4 regions of the Streptomyces sp. NPDC048277 genome follow, and region 4 is predicted to be linked to each of the others. Evidence: riboswitches for the same ligand, from Rfam matches in the RefSeq annotation. Region 4 holds a riboswitch; each other region holds the start of a gene.

Region 1 (5,179 bases), on a different contig from region 4:
AGCCGCCCCGGCGGATGCACGGACCCAACCCGGCGGACGCCGGACGTGGTGGTCCGGCCGAGCCGCGGCGAGTGCGTCGCGCCCGGTCGTGTGGCCGGGCGGGACGCGGGGGGGGGTCAGGCGCCGAGGGCGGTGTCGACCACTGCCTTGGCCTCCTGCTGGACCCGGGCCAGGTGGTCGGGGCCCTGGAAGGACTCGGCGTAGATCTTGTACACGTCCTCCGTGCCGGACGGGCGGGCCGCGAACCAGGCGTTCTCCGTCGTCACCTTGATGCCGCCGATCGCCGCGCCGTTGCCCGGCGCCTCCGTGAGGACGGCGGTGACCGGCTCGCCCGCCAGGGTCTCGGCGGTGACCTGGGCCGGGGAGAGCTTGGCGAGGAGGGCCTTCTCCTCGCGGGTCGCCGGGGCGTCGATACGGGCGTAGGCCGGTGCGCCGAAGCGGGCGGTCAGGTCGGCGTAGTGCTCGGACGGGGTCTTGTCCGTCACGGCCGTGATCTCGGAGGCGAGCAGGGCGAGGAGGATGCCGTCCTTGTCGGTCGTCCAGACGGAACCGTCCCGGCGCAGGAAGGACGCGCCGGCCGACTCCTCGCCGCCGAACCCGATGGCACCGCTGACCAGTCCGTCCACGAACCACTTGAACCCGACCGGCACCTCGACGAGTTGGCGGCCGAGGTCGGCGGCGACCCGGTCGATCATCGAGGAGGAGACGAGGGTCTTGCCGATGCCGGCACTCGCCGCCCACTGCTCGCGGTGGCGGTAGAGGTAGGAGATGGCGACGGCGAGGTAGTGGTTGGGGTTCATCAGGCCGGCGTCGCGGGTGACGATGCCGTGCCGGTCGGCGTCGGCGTCGTTGCCGGTGGCGACCCGGAACTCGTCCCGCTTCTCGATCAGCGAGGCCATCGCGTACGGCGAGGAGCAGTCCATGCGGATCTTGCCGTCCCAGTCCAGCGTCATGAACCGCCAAGTGGGGTCGGTGTAGGGGTTCACTACGGTGAGGTCGAGCCCATGGCGTTCGGCGATGCGGCCCCAGTACGCGACGGAGGCCCCGCCGAGCGGGTCGGCGCCGATGCGCAGCCCGGACGCGCGGATCGCGTCGAGGTCGAGGACGCTGGGCAGGTCGTCGACGTAGACGCCCATGAAGTCGTACCGGCCGGTGGTGGGCGCGGCCAGCGCACGCTCGTACGGGATGCGCTGTACGTCCTTCAGCCCGCCCGCGATGATCTGGTTGGCGCGGTCCTGGATCCAGGAGGTGGCGTCGGAGGCGGCGGGGCCGCCGCTGGGCGGGTTGTACTTGAAGCCGCCGTCGGCGGGCGGGTTGTGCGAGGGCGTGACGACGACGCCGTCCGCGAGGCCGGTCGTACGGCCGCGGTTGTGGGTGAGGATGGCGTGCGAGACGGCGGGGGTGGGGGTGTAGCCGTCGGCGCTGTCGACGAGGACGGTCACGCCGTTGGCGGCGAAGACCTCCAGCGCCGTGACCTTGGCGGGCTCGGACAGGGCGTGGGTGTCGGCGCCCAGGAAGAGGGGGCCGTCGGTACCCTGGCCGCTCCGGTACTCGCAGATGGCCTGGCTGGTGGCTGCGATGTGGTCCTCGTTGAACGCGGTCGTCAGCGACGATCCGCGGTGTCCCGAGGTGCCGAACGCGACCCGCTGGTTCGGGTCGGCCGGGTCGGGGTGCAGCGCGTAGTAGGCCGTGACCAGCCGGGCCACGTCGACGAGGTCCTCCGGAGCCGCCGGCCGGCCCGCTCGCTCATGCGGCATGAGTCCACTTCCTCCGCAGTCGTTGATCGATCACTCGACGCCCATCTTTCCTTGCCTGCGCCACCGGACGCGAGTGCGGCACCGGCCGCACGCCGAAGACACGGCGGGTTCACGGCTGGTTCACAGCGGGCCGCCGAGGATACGCGGAGCACGCGGCGCGCGGTGGACGGTCGTGCGAACCGCTCACGAACGGGTGCCGCGGACGTTCCGGAAGGCCGCCGACGGGACATACTGAACATCAGTCAACTCCCGCGCCCCCGGGCCCTCACGAGAGGACGCACCGTGGAGAACTCCCTCGCGCCCGCCGCCCAGGACCGCTACGACACCTACCTGGACCATGTGAGGCACTGCCCCGACTGCCGTCCCGTGCGCTGCCGGACGGGCCAGGCCCTGGTGCGGGCCTACCTCGCGACCACCCGGCCGGAGGCGGACGCCCCCGAGCGCTGACCGTGCGGGCGCACGCGAGAAGGCCCCCGGACGGTTCCGAAGGGCCCTCGCGTGTCGTTCAGTGTGCCGCGGACACCGTCCGCGCGGCGGCCGGAGCCTTCGCCGGCCTCGGGTGGAGCACGCGCTCGGCCAACTCGCCGAAGAGCAGCCCGAATCCGCCCCAGAGCGTCAGCTGGATGGCCAGTGCCGAGAGCCGGAACCGCCACAGCAGGGTGGCCGGGAAGTCCTTCGGCACCTCGTTGACGGCGGGCAGGAACTGGTACGCCAGCCCGATCACGACGGCGAACGCGACCACCGCGAGCACGGTCGCCCACCAGGTGCCCAGTCTCGGCCGGAGCCGCTTGCCGAGGATGGTCGCGGCCACCGCCAGCAGCACGCTGAGCAGCATCATCAGGAAGTACAGGGTGGTGCGCTTGCCGATGGTGTCCGGGTCGCCCACCGACGGCGGGTTGGCCGGGTACTTGAGGAACGGCACCACGTACACGGCGAGCAGCGCGCAGCCCGACAGCAGCAGCGCCGTCGCCCGCGGCGAGAAGCGCCCGACACGGCCGAGGGCGAAGCTGAAGGCGAGGGCGGCGATACCGCCGAAGGCGACCCCGTAGACCAGCACGCCGGTGGCCAGGCCCGCGGTGGACTGCAGGGAGCGGGAGACGACCGCCATCTCGTGCTCGTGCGAGTGGGCGTCCTCGAAACTGATCGCCTTGTCGACGTTCGGTTCACCGAGCAGGTAGGCGACGATCAGGGCGAGCGCGCCGGCGGCCAGGCCGGCGAGCATGCCCCGTACCAGGAGGTTCCGTACCGTTGCGGAGTTCATGAGGTGTTCGGCGTCCCTCGCGTCAGTGGCAGGGGAAGCCGAGCAGGTGGCGGGCGTCGTGCACCCATTCGTGGACGTCCGTGCCGTTGAACACGGAGGTGGCGCCCTGCTCGGCGCCGACGAAGTAGAGCAGGACGAGCATCAGGATGCCGAAGAAGACCGCCCAGGGAGCTATCGCGGACAGCGGCAGCTTGGCGGGAACGGCGGGGGTGTTGGCTGTCGGCGGAGCGACGGTCTGCGCCATGGCAGGACCTCCTCTGGGAGTTCGCGTCCCATCTCGGTGGTGCACATGACGACGGCCACGGGTCTGACTCACAAGCGCCCGGGGGCTCTTGCATACAGTGGCGCGACCGTTCCGGATTCCCACCGGCTTCCGTCTCGCCGTCGTCGATATCGGACAGACCGTACCGCGTGTCAGGGGCACGGCCAAGACCGCGTCACCGGGCGTGATCTTCATCTCCTGCCTGCTGGGCGGTCGACGGCCCGCCTCATCCGGGCGGGGCGAGACCCAGTTCGCGCTCGCCGAGCGGGGCGAAGAAGCGGTCGACATCGGCGTCGGTGACCTCGGCGAGGGTGGCCGGGGACCAGCGCGGGTCGCGGTCCTTGTCGACGACCTGGGCGCGGATGCCCTCCACCAGGTCAGGGGTGGCGAGGGTCGCGCAGGAGACGCGGTACTCCTGGTCCAGGACCCGCTCCAGCGAACCGAGTCGCCGGGCGCGGCGCAGTGCCTCCAGGGTGACCTTGAGGGAGGTCGGTGACCTGGTGAGGAGGGTCTCCGCCGCCTGCTTCGCGGCCGGGTCGCCGTGCGCCGACAGCCGCCGGACGATCTCCTCGACCGTGTCGGCCGGGTAGCAGGCGTCGATCCACGCCCGGTGGCCGGCCAGCTCCCCGTCGGGCGCCGACCGCGCATGGCGCGCGAGCGCTTCCGGTACGGGCAGTTCGGCGAGGTCGTCGAGGAACGCCGGGATCGAGGCGGACGGCATGAAGTGGTCGGCGAGTCCGCACAGCAGCGCGTCGGCGGCGCCGATCCCCGCGCCGGTCAGGGCGAGATGGGTGCCCAGTTCGCCGGGGGCCAGGGCGAGCAGACGGGTGCCGCCGACGTCGGGGACGAAGCCGATGCCCGTCTCCGGCATGGCGATCCGTGACCGCTCGGTGGTGATGCGGACGCTGCCGTGCGCGGAGACGCCGACACCGCCGCCCATCACGATGCCGTCCATGATCGCGACGTACGGCTTGGGGTAGCGGGCGATCCTGGCGTTGAGGTGGTACTCGTCGTACCAGAAGGCGGCCGAGGCGGTGCCGTCCCCGTCGCGGGCGTCGTCGTGGACGGCGCGGATGTCGCCGCCCGCGCACAGGCCGCGCTCCCCCGCACCGGTGATGACCACGGTCTCGACGGCCGGATCGTGCTCCCAGGCCGTCAGGGCGTCGGCGATGCACAGCACCATCGCGTGCGAGAGCGCGTTGATGGCCTTCGGCCGGTTGAGGGTGAGGTGTGCGGCCCGGCCGGTCGTGTGCAGCAGGACGTCGCTCATCGGGACGCCTCCGTCAGGTCGCGGGCCACGGTGACACGCATGATCTCGTCGGTTCCTTCCAGGGTCTGATGGGCACATCGGTCACGGACGATCTTCTCGCGGCCGGTCCGCCCGCAGCGCGACGGCCCGCCGGAGGGCGTCCCGGCGGGCCGCCGTCTGATCCCCCGCCTCAGGCCTCCAGTCCGCCGCGCTTCATCAACTGCGCGGCGATCACGTTGCGTTGGATTTCGTTCGTGCCCTCGCCGACGATCATCAGCGGGGCGTCGCGGAAGTAGCGCTCCACGTCGAACTCGGTGGAGTAGCCGTAACCGCCGTGGATGCGGACGGCGTTGAGCGCGATCTGCATGGCGGTCTCGGAGGCGAAGAGCTTGGCCATGCCGGCCTCCATGTCCACCCGGCGCCCCGCGTCGGCCTCGCGGGCGGCGTGGAGGGTGAGCTGGCGGGCGGCGGTGAGCGAAGTCGCCATGTCGGCGAGGTAGTTGCCGATGGACTGGTGCTGCCAGATGGGCTTGCCGAACGACTCACGCTGCTGCGCGTAGGCGAGGGAGTCCTCCAGGGCGGCGCGGCCGACGCCGAGGGCGCGGGCGGCGACCTGGAGTCGGCCGGTCTCCAGGCCCTTCATCATCTGT
Region 2 (5,179 bases), on a different contig from region 4:
ATCTGAACCCGCGGGAGGGTGAGCCTGGATGTGTCGCCTCGTCAGGCGAATGAGAAGTGCGCCGCGGCCTCCGTGGGCGTGGCTCCTTGAAGGCGCCCGGGGACGTCGTGGACGGCGTCCGCGCCCTCGGCGCGCAGTTGGTCGGCCCCGGCGTGACGGGCCATGACCGCGGCGTAGGCGCGGACGTCCGCGGCGGTGACGTCGGTGCGGCCGCGCTCCGCGTGCTGTCGGAGAAGAGTGCCGAGGTCCGGGGTGAATCGCAGCATGGTCACCGGGGCGTGGAAGCGCCTGGCGATGGCGATGAGCCGGGTGCGTGCCTGTGGGGTGACGTTCGTGGACTCGGCGACCGCTGTGTGTCCTGCGGCGAGCCGGGCGGCGATCCTGCGGTCGCGTTCCTCGAAGATTCGCGCGTCCGCCGCGTCGGGGGCCACGTCGCCGGGTGAGGTACCGAGGAGTTCCGCGCGGATCTCGTCGCTGGAGACCACGGCGCCCTCGTCGATCCGGCCATGCGCGATCAGTGCCCGTACGAAGCTGGTCTTGCCGGAGGCCGGTGGGCCCACGAGGAGCACGAGTCCCGTCGGCACGCGCGTCGGCCCGGGGCCGCCCGGCGGGTGAGGTGCGAGGTACAGGCCGCCCGCGCAGTCCAGGGCCTCTTCCGCCGAGCCGGCCGGCAGACCGCTGGAGAGGATGTCGTCCCGGTAGCCGTCGCTGCCCGCGTCGTAGCGGGCGAAGCCCCAGGTGTGCAGGACGCCGGTGAAGCGCAGGCGGCACAGCGGCAGCCGCTCGCCGTCCCTCAACTCGCCGTCCACATAGGCGAATCCGGCTCGGAATCGGACGTGGACCCGGGTGAGTTGCGGCCAGTGCTCGGTCGCGTGGGCGTTGAGTTGCCGGCGCAGGTGGTACTGCATGGACTCGGGCGGGTTCTTCGGCACGGCCCCATCCTGCAGCCCCCGACCGGCCCTCCACGATCCGATCACGGGCCGATCTTGATAACCTCTCAGAGCCAGTCGTGCCACATCCGTGGTCAGGGAATCCGGTGCGAATCCGGAGCTGACGCGCAGCGGTGAGGGGGACGGGCGGGGTACGCATGCCACTGGGAGACCGGGAAGGCGCCCCGGCCGGACGAACCCGAGTCCGAAGACCTGCTGGCACCTTCGCGCCCCGGCGCGGAGGGACGACCGTAGGCCAGGCTCCGCGTACGAGCCCCGACCCCAAAGGCATGCCCGTGCTCCGCACCCCCGCCGTTCTGCGCACCCCGGCGCTTCTCCTCACCTCCGCCCTGCTGCTCACCGCCTGCGGCTCCTCCGGCGGCGACAACGACGCGAAGACAGGGCGGACCGCTGCCGCCGGATACCCGGTCACCCTCGACAACTGCGGTGACAAGGTCACCCTGAAGTCGGCCCCGAAGCGGGCCGTCTCCCTCAACCAGGGCACCACCGAGATCCTGCTCTCCCTCGGCCTGGCCGACCGCATGGCCGGTACGGCCACCTGGACCGACCCGGTGATGAAGGGCCTGGAGAAGGCCAACGCGTCCGTGCCGCGCCTCGCCGACAACAACCCCTCCTTCGAGAAGGTCCTGGACGCCGAACCCGACTTCGTCACCGCCTCGTTCGTCTCCACCCTCGGCACGGGCGGGGTCGCCACCCGCGAGCAGTTCGAGAAGCTGGGCGTGCCCACGTACGTCTCGCCGTCCGACTGCTCCGAGGGCAAGGACAACGACAGCGGCGGCGACGGATCGCGCTCCACACCCCTCACCCTCGACGCCGTGTACGGCGAGATACGCGATCTGGCCCGCGCCTTCGACGTCGAGAAGCGGGGCGAGACGCTCGTGGCTTCACTGGAGAAGCGGGTGAGCACGGCCACCGCCGGACTGCACGCCTCGGACGTGTCCCTCATGTACTGGTTCGCCAACTCCCAGTCGCCCTACCTGGCCGGTTGCTGCGGCGCGCCCGGCGCCATCACCCGTGCCGTCGGCGCGAAGAACGCGTTCGCCGACACCCACGACGAGTGGCCCCAGATCAGCTGGGAGACCGTCGCCGACCGCGACCCCGATGTCATCGTCATCGGCGACCTGACCCGCAAGCAGCAGACCGCGGAGACCGCGAAGGCGAAGATCCACTACCTGGAGACCAACCCCGCCACCCGCAATCTGACCGCAGTGAAGAAGAAGCGGTACGTCCTGCTGAGCGGGCAGGCCATGAACCCGTCCATCCGCACGGTCGAAGGGATCGAGAAGGTCGCAGCCGGTCTGCGTGACTTCGGGCTCGCCAAGTGAGCGTCCGTGCCCTGCTGTCGGCGGGCGGGGGCCTGCTCGCGCTGCTCGTGTCGATCGCCGTGGCGGTGACGATCGGCCCCGCCGACATCTCCACCGGTGACGTCTGGGCGTCCGTCGCGGCCCATCTCGGGCTCGGCGAGAGCACGTTGGCGCCGCTGCGGGACGGCATCGTGTGGAACCTGCGGATGCCGCGCACCCTGCTCGCCGCCGTGTGCGGGGCCGGACTCGCCGTGTGCGGCGCGGTCATGCAGTCGCTGCTGCGCAATCCGCTCGCCGACCCGTTCGTGCTCGGGGTCTCCTCCGGCGCGTCCACGGGAGCGGTCGCCGTCGTCGTACTCGGCGTGGGCGGAGGCGTCGTGTCGCTGTCGGCGGGCGCCTTCCTCGGCGCGCTGCTCTCCTTCGCCCTGGTGCTGCTGCTCAGCCACACCCTCGGCGGCAGCACCGACCGGGTGGTGCTGTCCGGCGTGGCCGCCATGCAGCTGTTCTCCGCGCTGACCTCCTTCATCGTGCTGACCTCCGCCGACGCCGAGACCACCCGGGGCGTCCTGTTCTGGCTGCTCGGCTCGCTGACCGGCGCGGACTGGGGGCAGGTGCTGCTGTGCGCCGTCGTGCTCGCCGTGGTCCTCACGGTGTGCCTCGGGTACGCCCGTACTCTGGACGCCTTCGCCTTCGGCGACGAGGCCGCCGCCGGACTCGGTGTCCATGTCGCCCGTACCCGCCTGGTCCTGCTCTCGGCGACCGCGCTGCTCACCGCCGCGCTGGTCAGCTGCGCGGGCGCGATCGGCTTCGTCGGTCTGGTCCTCCCGCACGTCACCCGCGCCCTGACCGGCGCCGGCCACGCTCGCCTCCTGCCGGTCACGGCCCTGACCGGGGCGGTCTTCCTGGTGTGGGTGGACACCCTGGCCCGAACCGTCCTCGACCCCCAGGAGGTCCCGGTGGGCGTGGTGACGTCCCTGATCGGCGTGCCGGCGTTCGTGGCCGTGCTCTACCGCGGACGGAGCAGGGCATGACCAGCCTCCACGCGGACGGTGTCGTACGGCGCTTGGGAGACAAGGTCGTCGTCGACTGCGTCACCCTCACCCTGCGCCCCGGCGACACCGTCGGCATCCTCGGCCCCAACGGCTCTGGAAAATCGACCCTGTTGAGGCTGCTGGCCGGGGTCCTCGCCCCCACCGCCGGAGTCGTCACCCTGGACGGCCGCCCGCTCACCGAGGTCGGCCGCCGTGCCACCGCCCGCCGTATCGCCACCGTGGCCCAGCACACCGACACCCAGACCGAACTGACCGTCCGAGACGTCGTCGCCCTCGGCCGCGTCCCGCACCGCCGCGCCTGGACACCCCCGACGACGGCCGACGCGGCAGCCGTCACCGAGGCCCTGCGGCGCACCGGACTGACCGACCGGGCCGGCCAGTCCTGGCACACCCTCTCCGGCGGCGAACGCCAGCGCACCCAGATCGCCCGCGCCCTCGCCCAGCAACCCCGCGAACTCCTCCTCGACGAACCCACCAACCACCTCGACATCCAGCACCAGCTCGACCTCCTGGAACTGATCGCCGGCCTGCCGGTCACCACCGTCATCGCCCTGCACGACCTCAACCTCGCCGCGATGTACTGCGACCGCCTGCTCGTCCTGCGCGAGGGCCGAGTCGTCGCGGAAGACACCCCGGCCGAGGTCCTGACACCCGCCCTCATCGAGCGGGTCTACGGCGTGCGGGCCGAGGTCACCCACGACCACGGCCACCCCGTGATCCGTTTCCTGCGCCCGGCCGCCCGGGACGGATCTCCCCCGAACCCCAAGAGGAGCGCGCCGAGCGATGCCCCGACGGCAACCTGAAGAACGACGTACCGAGCACACCCCCGCCGCACCGACACCCTGTCGCATCGTCGTCTGCCGGGACTGCTGCTGCGGAACCCGGAAAGTGTCCGGCATCGATCACGACAGGCAGGTCGCGCGTCTGGCCGAGAGCGCCCCCGTACGTGTCTCGGACTGCCTCGACGTGTGCGAACACGCCAACGTGATCGTCGTGCAGCCCTCCGCGGCCGCACGCGCCGCAGGCGCCCGCCCGGTCTGGCTCGGCCTCGTCAACGACCCGGACGCCACCGAGGACATCGCCGCCTGGGTTCAGGCCGGCGGCCCCGGCGTCGCCCCCTGCCCCGACATCCTCGGCCTCTACGTCTTCACACCGCCCCGGCGAACACGATGACCGGGACTTCGTAGTTCTGGCGCGGCGCTCCGAATGATCGGAGCCTGACCTGCCTTCTGCGCGTGTGCGCAGAGTCAGGCACAGGCGTCACGATCACCGCGAGAACATCGGGAACGTCCTGTTCACCAACTGCTCTTGGTCACGCCGGGGAGTTCGCCCGCGTGGGCCATTTCACGTACGCGGATGCGGGACAGGCCGAAGGCGCGCAGATGGCCGCGGGGACGGCCGTCCACGGAGTCGCGGTTGCGCAGGCGGGTGGCGCTGGCGTCGCGGGGCTGTCGGCGCAGTTCACGCTGAGCGGCGGCGCGTTCGTCGTCGGGTGTCCGGGGCGACGAGATGATCGCCTTCAACTCGGCACGGCGCGCTGAGTACCGGGCCACGACGAGGCGCCGCTGCTCATTTTTCGCGATCTTGCTCTGCTTCGCCATCAGACCTTCCCTCCCCGGGCGCGGATGCGGGCCACGGCCGCCTCGATGCCGATCGTGTCGACGGTCTTGACGCCCTTGGCGGAGAGAGTGAGCCGGACATGGCGACCTTCGCTCGGCAGCCAGTAACGCTTGTGCTGGATGTTGGGGTCGAAGCGGCGCTTGGAACGCCGGTGCGAGTGCGAGATCTGATGGCCGAAGCAGGGCCGGCGGCCGGTGAGTTGGCAGTGGGCGGACATGTTTCCTCCTTGCGTGGTGGCCACACGGTAGCCGTA
Region 3 (5,179 bases), on a different contig from region 4:
GACCTGCCCCCGCCGGCTCTCGACGTCGTCCTCGATGTGCTCACCGAGGATCTGGAAGCCACCGCAGATACCGAGGACGGGCCGGTGTTCGGCGGCCCGGCGCCGCAGCGCGTCCGCGAGCCCGCGCTCCTGCAGCCACTCCAGGGCCCGGACCGTTCCCCGGGTCCCCGGAATCACGACGAGATCGGCGTCGGCGAGTTCCTCCGGCCGGTCCACGAACCGCACCACGACCCCGGGTTCGGCGGCCAGCGCGTCCACGTCCGTGAAGTTGGACATCAGGGGGATGGCACAGACGGCGACCCGCAGTACGTCCTCGCCGACGGGGGGCGCCGTGTTCGACTCCCGTACCGTCCCGCGCAGGGAGACCCGGAGCCCGTCCTCCTCGTCGATGCCGAGGCCGTGCCGGAAGGGGAGGACGCCGTACGTCCGCCGCCCGGTCAGCCCGTGCAGCATGTCGAGCCCGGGTTCCAGCAGGCTCACATCCCCCCGGAACTTGTTGACGAGGAACCCCGCGACGAACTCCTGGTCCTCCGGCGAGAGCAGCGCGACGGTCCCGAAGAAGGAGGCGAAGACGCCCCCGCGGTCGATGTCCCCCACGACCAGCACGGGGAGCCGCGCATTGCGCGCGATCCCCATGTTCACGATGTCGGTCCGGCGCAGGTTGATCTCCGCCGGACTGCCCGCCCCCTCACAGATCACCGCGTCATACGTGCCCCGCAACTCGGCGAGACAGTCGAGCACGGTCCCGAGCAGCTTCTGCTGCCGCCCGCCGTGATAGCCACGCGCACTCAGTTCGCCGACCGGCTTGCCGAGCAGGACGACCTGACTGCTCTGCTCGCCACCGGGCTTGAGCAGCACGGGGTTCATCAGCGCGGTCGGCTCGACCCGGCAGGCCTGCGCCTGCATGGCCTGCGCCCGCCCGATCTCGGCGCCCTCGCGCGTCACGAAGGAGTTGAGGGACATGTTCTGCGCCTTGAACGGCGCGACCTTCACACCCTGCCGCACCAGCCACCGGCAGATACCCGCGGTGACGACACTCTTGCCGGCGTCGGAGGTGGTACCGGCGACGAGGAGACCACCGTTCATGACGTACGTCCCTTCCCGACGAGGCGCGCGGCGACGGTCACGCCGAGCGCGAGCAGACCGACGCGACGGGACAGCCGTACCGCCCGCCGGATGTCCGCGACCTCCACGGCCCGCCCCTTCCGATTCAGCACGGGCCGGTGCTCGACCCGCCCCGCATACGACAACGTCCCCCCGAGCCGTACCCCCAGCGCGCCCGCGAACGACGCCTCCACGGGCCCGGCGTTGGGACTCGGATGCTTGGCCGCGTCGGCCCGCCAGGCCCGTACGGCGCCCCGGGCGTCACCGCCGGCGACCGTCGCCAGCACGGCCGTCAGCCGCGCCCCCGGCCACCCGGCCACGTCGTCCAGCCGCGCGGAAGCCCACCCGTACCGCCGGTACCGGGCCGACTTGTGCCCCACCATGGCGTCCAGGGTGTTGACGGCCCGGAACCCCACGAGCCCCGGCACGCCTGCCACGGCCCCCCACACCAGCGCCCCGACGACGGCGTCGCTGGTGTTCTCGGCGACGGACTCCACCACGGCCCGGGCGATCCCGTCGGCGTCCAGGGCCTGCGGATCCCGTCCGCACAGATGCGGCAGCCGGGCGCGGGCGGCCTCGACGTCACCCGCCTCCAGGGCACGCCCGATGACCCGGGCCTCGCGGGCGAGCGAAGTGCCCCCGACGACGGCCCAGGTGGCGGCGCCGGTGAGGGCGACGGAAGCGGCGGTGGACGGTCGTACGACCCGCTGGGCCAGGGCCCCCAGGGCCACGGCGCCGCCGGCGCACACGGCGGTGTGCAGCGCGCCCCACCCGCGGTGGTCCCGCCACAGCACCCGCTCCACGGCCCCGGCCGCCCGTCCGAACGCGGCGACCGGATGCCCCCGGCGCGGATCGCCGAGCAGCAGATCACCGAGAAGGCCGGCGGCGGCGCCGTACGCGAAGACGCGATCGGCACCCATCGGCTCAGCCGACCGCGGGGTCGGGTACGGGCCGGGTACTGCACCTCGAACGGCAGCCGCGCATGGCGTTGTGTCCTCACTCAGGGTGTCCGCGCCCTGGTTCGACGAGACCGGCGGTGAGAGTTCCTGGCTCCCGGGGATTGCTACCCCGGTGACAGTGGCGGGACCGCGCCGGATTCACACCGGCTTCCTCTCTTGCCGCCGTACATGGCTCCGGAAGTCCACCACGCCCCCGGAAGACCCGTCAACCTGCCGTTGACCTGTGCGGGGAGAGTGTGCGAAGGCCCACATCCGGTGGGCTGACGGTGGCTCATCGGGGCCCCTGGGACATGCCGAAGGCTCCTGACCCGACCATGTCGGACAGGAGCCTTGCCGGCCTCGGAGTTCCCGGCTGCGTCAGGCCTTCGCCACGATCAGGTGGATGCCGTACGCCACGGCCGCCGCGCAGCCCGCGAAGCAGACGTAGGCGGCGGTGACGGCCGGGGCCGCCGAGTTGCCCTGGGCCGTGGCGCGGGCGCGAGCCGAGAGGCCCTTGATGCCGAGGGTGAAGAGGGCCACGAGGCCCACGGTGGCCACGAGGCTGACGCCGAAGACGGAGCCGATGGCTGCCCAGTCGATGCTCATGTTGGTTCTTCCTCGGGGGTCAGACGGTGGCGGCCGGGTCGGTCGCGGGAGCGGCGGGGGAGGGGATCGTGGCGGTGAGGCCGTCGGTCACCGTGACCGCGGGCGGGGGCGTGACCGCGGCGATCGCCGCGGTGACCACGCCGGCCGGCTCCTCGGCGGCGGTGTCGTTGACGTTGCCGCTGTCCACGACCTCGCGGCGGGAGAGCTTCCAGATCGCGGCGCTGGAGGCCACCAGGAAGACGGCGACGACCGCCGTGCCCCAGTCCCCGAGTTCCGTCACGGACTCGGCGAGCGCGCCGACCAGCGCGGCCGCCGGGAGGGTGAGCAGCCAGGCGACGACCATGCGGGTCGCGGTGGACCAGCGGACCGTGCCGCCCTTGCGGCCCAGGCCCGCGCCCATCACGGAACCGGAGACGACATGCGTCGTGGAGAGGGAGAAGCCGAGGTGGGAGGAGGCCAGGATGGCGGTGGCCGCGCTGGTCTGGGCGGCGAAGCCCTGCTGCGGCTGAAGGTCGGTCAGGCCCTTGCCCATGGTGCGGATGATGCGCCAGCCGCCGATGTAGGTGCCGAGCGCGATGGCGAGACCGGCCGAGAGGATGACCCAGGTGGGAGGGTTCGAGCCGGGGGCGATGGAACCGCCCGCGATCAGCGCGAGCGTGATGATGCCCATCGTCTTCTGCGCGTCGTTGGTGCCGTGCGCGAGCGAGACCAGGCCGGCGGAGGCGATCTGGCCGGCGCGGTAGCCCTTGCGGGTCGCCTCGTCGTCGGCGTTCTTCGAGAGCGCGTAGGAGAAGCGGGTGGAGAGCATCGCCGCGAGGCCCGCGACCAGGGGAGCGGCCACGGCCGGCAGCAGGACCTTGGTGACGAGCACGTCGCCGTGGACGGCGCCGAACCCGGCCGAGGCGACGGTGGCGCCGACCAGACCGCCCATGAGGGCGTGCGACGAGCTGGAGGGCAGGCCCACCAGCCAGGTCACGAGGTTCCAGAGGATGGCGCCGACCAGGGCGGCGAAGATGACCTCGGGGCGTATGCCGTTCTCGTCGACGAGGCCCTTGGAGATCGTGTTGGCGACCTCCACGGAGAGGAAGGCGCCCACCAGATTGAGTGCGGCGGACATGGTCACCGCGATCTTGGGCTTGAGCGCGCCGGTCGAGATGGTCGTGGCCATCGCGTTGGCGGTGTCGTGGAAACCGTTCGTGAAATCAAACGCGAGTGCGGTTACGACCACAATCGCGAGGATCAGCGAGAAGCTTTCCATTTACCCAGGCAATCTTTAGAAGTCATCGGTCGTTGGACAGTAGGCAACCTGAGTGAACGGAAGATGAACTGGGATGGTCTCTGTGGTGTCCTGGATCGGCTTTGAGGTGCCCATGGGCGGGAGCGACCGAGGCCGCCGTCCCGGTTCCGGTCCGGCGGCCCAGTCGCCCCTTGGTCAGTAGCCCTTGGCGAACGACTTCAGTCGGCTCGCCGACCCGTTGAAGAGATTCTGGTCACCCGGCAGGCTGCCGCTGTTGTCGTACTGCCAGAAGGTCCAGGACGACCAGCCGGCCGGCAGCGAGCCGGCGTCCGCCGAGCCGTGGCGGGCGATCCACAGCGCGTGGTCGGCGGCGAAGGCGCTGCTGCCGCCGGTGCACAGGTTCCACCAGTGGGTGGTCGTGTAGATCACCGGCCGCCGGCCGGTCTCCCGCTGCAGCTCGTCGCTGAAGGACCTGATCCAGCCGACCATCTTGGAGGTGCTCAGGCCGTAGCACTTGTGCTTCTTGTCGTACGGGTCGTACTCGACGTCGAGCGCGGGCGGCAGCGTCCAGCCGTCCGCGGTCCAGGTGCCGCCGTGGCTCACGAAGTACGCGGCCTGCTGGGCGCCCGACGACTGGTCCGGCAGGGCGAAGTGGTACGCGCCCCGCATGATCCCGGCCTTGCGTGAGCCGTTGTACTGCTGGCTGAAGTACGGGTTCTGGTAATTGGTGGACTCGGTCGCCTTGATGTAGACGAACCTGGCGCCTTTCGCCTTGGCGCTCGACCAGTCGACGTTCTTCTGGTGCGAGGAGACGTCGTGCCCCTTCGGCAGGCTTGCCACGGATGCCGGTGTCCCGGCGAACGCGGGCGCGGTCCCCGCGAGGGCGAGTGCCACCACGGACGCTGCGAGGACACGGGCGCGGACGCGGTGGCGGTGGCGGTGGCGACGGCGGGACGGAATGCGGTCACAGGCCATGTTTCCCCCCGGAATGGCGACGTGTACGAAAAATCGGTCCAGAGAGTATTGGAAGATCGACGTATGATCGGCGATCTTCGGCCAAGCATGGAAATGAAGCCTTTTACGGTGGTTTGCGCCCTACTGGATTCGGGACGTCCGGCCTAAAGTGCCCTGCCGTGCAGGCCGGTTGAGGCGTCGGCTGACAGGATCGTGCCATGGCTGAGCGGTGGCGGGACGAGCGTGGCGGACGGGCTGAACGGGGCGGCGCACAAGGTGTGTCCGAGCCGCGAAGGAGGGATGTACGCGCGGAGGAGGCCGACGCCTGGCGGGAACTCGT
Region 4 (5,179 bases):
GAGCCAGGCCGGCGTCCGGGAGGCCCGGCCGCTCGCGTCGATCACCAGGTCGGCGTGGAGGACGCCCGGTCCGCTCCCGTCCGGCAGGCGTATCCCGGTCACCCGGTCGCGGTCGCCCACCAGGCCCGCCACCCGGATGCCGTCCCGCAGCGTCACTCCCCGCCGGCCGAGCACGTCCGCGCGGACCACCGCGTCCAGCAGGTCCCGGCTGCACACGATCATGCTGTGCCGGGAGTCGGTGAACCGCCGGAACCACTGCCCCGACGGCGCCTTGCTCACCAGGTCCTTCATCACGTCGATCAACGCGGCGCCCTTGCCGACCAGTTCGCCGGTGATGCCCGGGAGCAGGTCCTCCAGGGCGGCCACGCCCCCGGACCACAGGAGATGGGCGTGCCGGGCCTGCGGCAGGCCCTTGCGGGGTTCGGGGCCCGCGGGCAGCCGGTCGGCCTCGACGACCGTCACCTCGTGGAAGCGGGTGGCGAGGACCGAGGCGGTGAGCAGTCCTGCGGTGCTGCCGCCGATGACGATCGCGGTACGACGGCCCGCTGCGGTTGCTCTGTCAGGCATGGGTGCTGAGACCTTCCGGGTGCTCGGACGTTTCAAGGCTCAGTTGGCTGCCGCGCCCTCGGAGGTGATGATCATCTCCGCCAGGTCGGCGAGCGTGGCGAGCTGCCGGGGGTTCATCTGCGGGGCACGGGCGGCGAGCCGGACCAGGCCGCTCTCGCGCAGCCGGGAGAGCGGGTCGGCCTGGGCCTCCAGGCCCTGCAGCACCGGCTGGAGCGCCTCGTACAGCGCCTCGGGTTCGTCGGCGGTGAAGAAGCCGGCCGGCAGGCCGAAGAACCGCCGTAGCCGGTCGGTGTGTTCGAGGCTCGGCAGGCCGCTCTTGCGCCACTCGCTCAGCCACTGCCTGCTGGTGCCGGCGATGGCCGCGAGCTCGCCCAGGGAGTACCGCTTGCCGTCCGGTCTGCGCCGGTTCTCGCGGATGAAGTCCAGCCGCTGCCGCACCCGTTCGGCGAGCTCCACCTCGGGTGCGGCGCGGCCGGCGAGGAGTTCGGCGACGGTCCCGACCGGGATCCCGGTGCGGTACGACAGGTCGGCCACGTCCAGTGCCTCGGACAGCCTGCCGGGGCGTCCGGTCAGCTCCCCGAGCCGGGACAGCACGCCGGTCAGCGGGGCATGGGCGTCACTCACCAAGGTCCCCCTGGACACGCGTCGTTGGTCGGTTCGCCGAGCAGACGCGAGGCTATCGAATCACCCGTGTCACCCACCAGACATGACAAGGACCACTGCGGAATTGGGCAGCAATCGTTGACATGTGACGGTCCGACAGGAAAGGATCACGTCGCCAGGCCACGGTCGAACCGACCCGCCCCGGGCGCCGCCCATGGGGGAGCGGCATCGGGGGCGACCAGCCGCCCCGCCTCCTCCCCAGAAGGTGAGGCGAACCGATGTCGCAGCCTGTCCTGCTCCTCGGGGCCGGTCGCCGGTGCGAGTACGACGAGTTCGTGCTGACGCGCATCGCGGCGGCCCGCCCGGTGGTGCTGGTGGACGCCGCGCCGCCCGACTGGGCACGTCCGCACCTGGACGGTCACCTCGCGGCGGACCCCGGCAAGGACGGGGCGACGGCATCGGCGGTGGTGCGGTTCGCCGCCCGGCACCGGGTCCGCGGTGTGCTGACCTGTTCGGGCGAGTACACGGTCGCCGCCGCCAGGATCGCCGGGCAGTTGGGGCTGCCCGGCACCTCCCTCGCCACGGCCGCCGTCTGCGCCGACCCGGCCGCGCTGCGCGCGCTGCTGACCGGCGGCACCGTCCCCGTCGACGACCCCGGTCCGCCCCGCGTCTGCGCCGAGACGGTCGTCCTGGACGGCGAGATCCGCATCGCCGCGCTCACCCGGACGACCCTGGGCCCGGCGCCCGCCCGGCAGCCGCTGCGGCACACCGTGCACGCCCACGACGGGCTGCTGCACAACCGTTTCCTGCGCCTGGCCGTCGACCGCACCGTGCACGCCCTCGGTGTCACCCGGGGCGTCCTGCACATCGGCCTGCGGCTCACCGACCGCGGCCCCCGGGTCACCGACGTCACCCCGCGGCTGCCCGGCGACCTGATCCCGCTCCTGGTCAGACGGGCCACCGGCGTCGACCTCGCACAGGCCGCGGCCGCGCTGGCCACCGGCGAACTGCCCGACACCACGCCCACCCGGCAGCGGGCGGCCGCGATCCAGTTCGCCTACCCGGCCGCCACCGGCCGCCTCGAACACCTGGACCTCTCCCCCGACGCGGCCCGCGAACCCGGCGCCGACCGCATGATCCTCACCCAGCACACCGGCAACCAGGTCACCGCCGGCCCCCACGCCACCACCGCCGACCGCCTCGCCCTCTGGGCGGCGGTCGGCGACACCCCGGCCGCCTGCGACGACACCCTGCGCCGCATGGCCCGCCACCTGTCCGCCACGGTCGTTCCCTTCGCGACCGCGGCCTGAGCGCGCCGCTTCGGATACCGCGCGCCGCTGCCGTCGATCCCCTGCGGCACCGTCGTGGCCGGTCGCGCAGTTCCTCCCCCAGCCTTCGGCTGGGGGTACCCCCAGCGCCCCTTAGGGGCGCTGCCGAACCCCACCGGACTGGAACCCCGCCAGCCGACGTACCAACTTCTCGGCCTCACCGAGCAGTTCGATCTCGCGACGGCTCATCGTCGGATTGGCCGCACGCCGCCGCAGGGCCACCAGCAGCGCACGGGCCAACGGCAGTTCGTCCACCGCGACCTGGGCGAGGATCACCGCGGACATGGCCCAGTCGAGGCCGGGCGGTCCGTTCTCGGCGTTGGACCAGTCGATGACCCTCGGTCCGTCGGGGGTCAGCATCACGTTGTCCGGATGCAGGTCGAGATGCAGGACGCGTGAGCCGGCGTCGGCCGGGTCCCGCCCGGGTACGGCGTGCAGCCGCCGGAGCAGCGAGGCGAGCAGCGCACCGCCCTCCTGTGCGCCCAGCTCGCCCGCGAGGAGCGCCGCCAGCATGGTCGGCCCCGTCAGCCGCTCCATGACCAGGTCGGTACGGGACCCGGAGAGCCGCACCCGGGGCGCCGGGTATCCGTGCTCCCGTACGTACGTCATCAGCGCACCCTCGGCGGCCGCGTCCCCCCAGCCGTCGCGGTCACGGCGCAGCACCCACGCCTCGTCGATCTCGTACACGTCGGCCGAGCGGCCCGAGCCGAGCAGTCTCCCCGTCATGGCGTGACCATAACGAAGCGGTCTTCGCACAGCCGCCTCCCAGCTTCCTGTTGACGGCCGGTAAAGTAGCCGGGTCGTCATCACCCGTACGGGGGGAAGCCGGTGCAAAACCGGCGCTGACCCGCAACCGTGAGCCGTCGTACCGACGGTGAGCCGGACCGCCCCGTCCGGGACGTTGATCGGCTCATGTGCGCCGGCACCCGCCGTCGCACGGCACCGTCGAGGTTTACGGAGCCGAGCCGCCGGGGTGTCCCGTGCTGCCCGGCTCCCCCACAGGGAGAGGCACCCGCCGACCATGAACGTGCTCCGCCGCAGCGCCGCGGTGCTGGCCGCCACCGCCGTCATCGGCGCCGCCGCACCCGCGATGACCGCGCTGGCCGCCGACGCCCCGTCCCCGTCCGCCTCGGCGGTGCTCCCGTCGGGGCTGTACGGCAGCACGGACCCCCGGTACGACGGCGTCTGGCGCCAGTCGCTCGCGCTGCTCGCCCAGCGCACGGTCGGGGTGACCCCGGCGGGGAAGGCGGTGGACTGGCTGGCCGGGCAGCAGTGCGCGAACGGCTCGTTCGCCGCGTTCCGCGCCGAGCCGACGGCCGCCTGTGACGCCAAGGTGACCGTCGACACGAACAGCACGGCCGCCGCCGTACAGGCACTGAAGGCGGTCGGCGGGCACGACGACGCCGTACGCAAGGCCGTGACCTGGCTGAAGGCGCGGCAGAACAAGGACGGCGGCTGGGGCTACGCCGCGGGCATGCCCAGCGACACCAACTCCACCGGCGTGGTCGTCGGCGCGCTCACGGCGGCCGACGAGAGCGCGGACCGGACGCCGTACGGCCTGCTCGCCACGTGGTCCATCCCCTGTGACCAGGACAGTGGCGGCGGCCTCGCCTACCAGCCGGGCAAGGACGGCAAACTGTCCGCCAACGCGGACGCGACGGCCGCCGGGGTGCTCGGCGCCCTCGGCAAGGGATTCGTGACGACGGCCGGCAAGGCCCCGGTGGAGGGCTACGTCTGCGCCAACTCCGACAAGGCGCTCACCCCGGCGGAGGTGGCACGCAACGGAGCGGCGTACCTCGCGGACGCCATGTCCGGCCAGGGGCACCTCGTCTCCGCGCTCGCCGGTGCCAAGCCCCAGCCGGACTACGGCAACACCGCCGACGCGGTGGTGGCACTGGCGGCCCAGGGCTGGACCGCGCAGGCGAAGAAGCCGTACGCCTGGCTGGAGGCCCACGCCACGCCGTGGGCGAAGCAGAGCGGGCCCGCGGCCTACGCCGAGCTGGTCTTCGCGGCGCACGCGATGGGCGCGGACCCGCGCGACTTCGGCGGTACCAACCTGGTGACGGCGCTCAACGCGACGGGACCGGCCCCGGCGGCAGCCGCGCAGCACACCGAGGAGCAGCAGGGGAAGAAGTCGGGACAGAAGTCGGGGCAGAAGTCCGGCACCAGCGTCTGGTGGATCGTCGGCACGGGGCTCGTCGCCGGCGTCGGCATCGGCTTCCTGTTCAGCGGCCGCCGGAAGCAGCGGCAGCTGTGACCGCCGTCCGCCGGGCCGCGCTGCTGCTCGTGACCGCGCTCCTGGTCTGGGAGTCCGCGGGACCGGCCCAGGCCGCCGGCTATCGCTACTGGTCCTTCTGGGAGCGGGACGGCTCGCGCTGGACGTACGCCACGCAGGGCCCCTCGACGGCGCAGCCCGCCGACGGTGCGGTGGAGGGGTTCCGCTTCGCGGTGAGCGAGGACTCGGCGGACGCGTCGCGGCCTCGCGGGACGGCGGACTTCGCCACGATCTGCGCGGACACGCCCGCGGTGCGGGGGAAGAAGCGGGTCGCCCTGGTCATCGACTTCGGTACGACGGCGGACGCGCCGTCCGGCGAGAAGCCGCCGGCGGGCCGGACGGCGTGCGCGGTGGTGACCGGGGACGCGACGTCGGCGGAGGCGCTGGCCGCGGTGGCGAAGCCGTT

What was found. A riboswitch is a leader RNA that binds a small molecule or an ion and turns the genes downstream of it on or off. The one in region 4 is predicted to bind cobalamin.
Region 1: linked by a shared signal. The riboswitch ahead of AB0D85_RS15960 (CbtB-domain containing protein) and the one ahead of AB0D85_RS23375 (prenyltransferase/squalene oxidase repeat-containing protein) in region 4 are both predicted to bind cobalamin.
Region 2: linked by a shared signal. The riboswitch ahead of AB0D85_RS50245 (ABC transporter substrate-binding protein) and the one ahead of AB0D85_RS23375 (prenyltransferase/squalene oxidase repeat-containing protein) in region 4 are both predicted to bind cobalamin.
Region 3: linked by a shared signal. The riboswitch ahead of AB0D85_RS07465 (cobalamin biosynthesis protein) and the one ahead of AB0D85_RS23375 (prenyltransferase/squalene oxidase repeat-containing protein) in region 4 are both predicted to bind cobalamin.

Annotation. Positions count from the first base shown of each region.
Region 1 is NZ_JBEZLQ010000006.1:157,978-163,156, reverse strand. Features, by position in the region: gene pgm (phosphoglucomutase (alpha-D-glucose-1,6-bisphosphate-dependent)) at 117-1,757, opposite strand; gene AB0D85_RS15970 (hypothetical protein) at 2,040-2,204, shown strand; gene AB0D85_RS15965 (CbtA family protein) at 2,263-3,018, opposite strand; gene AB0D85_RS15960 (CbtB-domain containing protein) at 3,041-3,262, opposite strand; cobalamin riboswitch at 3,299-3,439, opposite strand; gene AB0D85_RS15955 (enoyl-CoA hydratase/isomerase family protein) at 3,507-4,550, opposite strand; gene AB0D85_RS15950 (acyl-CoA dehydrogenase family protein) at 4,720-5,179, opposite strand, start outside.
Region 2 is NZ_JBEZLQ010000050.1:10,643-15,821, forward strand. Features, by position in the region: gene AB0D85_RS50240 (ATP-binding protein) at 42-932, opposite strand; cobalamin riboswitch at 988-1,165, shown strand; gene AB0D85_RS50245 (ABC transporter substrate-binding protein) at 1,220-2,275, shown strand; gene AB0D85_RS50250 (iron chelate uptake ABC transporter family permease subunit) at 2,272-3,285, shown strand; gene AB0D85_RS50255 (ABC transporter ATP-binding protein) at 3,282-4,109, shown strand; gene AB0D85_RS50260 ((2Fe-2S) ferredoxin domain-containing protein) at 4,090-4,479, shown strand; gene rpsN (30S ribosomal protein S14) at 4,602-4,907, opposite strand; gene rpmB (50S ribosomal protein L28) at 4,907-5,143, opposite strand.
Region 3 is NZ_JBEZLQ010000002.1:609,935-615,113, forward strand. Features, by position in the region: gene AB0D85_RS07460 (cobyric acid synthase) at 1-1,086, opposite strand, end outside; gene AB0D85_RS07465 (cobalamin biosynthesis protein) at 1,083-2,024, opposite strand; cobalamin riboswitch at 2,124-2,266, opposite strand; gene AB0D85_RS07470 (hypothetical protein) at 2,421-2,648, opposite strand; gene AB0D85_RS07475 (inorganic phosphate transporter) at 2,668-3,906, opposite strand; gene AB0D85_RS07480 (lysozyme) at 4,081-4,860, opposite strand; gene AB0D85_RS07485 (class II aldolase/adducin family protein) at 5,058-5,179, shown strand, end outside.
Region 4 is NZ_JBEZLQ010000010.1:312,190-317,368, reverse strand. Features, by position in the region: gene AB0D85_RS23395 (FAD-dependent monooxygenase) at 1-567, opposite strand, end outside; gene AB0D85_RS23390 (XRE family transcriptional regulator) at 607-1,191, opposite strand; gene AB0D85_RS23385 (hypothetical protein) at 1,449-2,480, shown strand; gene AB0D85_RS23380 (phosphotransferase) at 2,592-3,224, opposite strand; cobalamin riboswitch at 3,262-3,447, shown strand; gene AB0D85_RS23375 (prenyltransferase/squalene oxidase repeat-containing protein) at 3,520-4,755, shown strand; gene AB0D85_RS23370 (SCO2322 family protein) at 4,752-5,179, shown strand, end outside.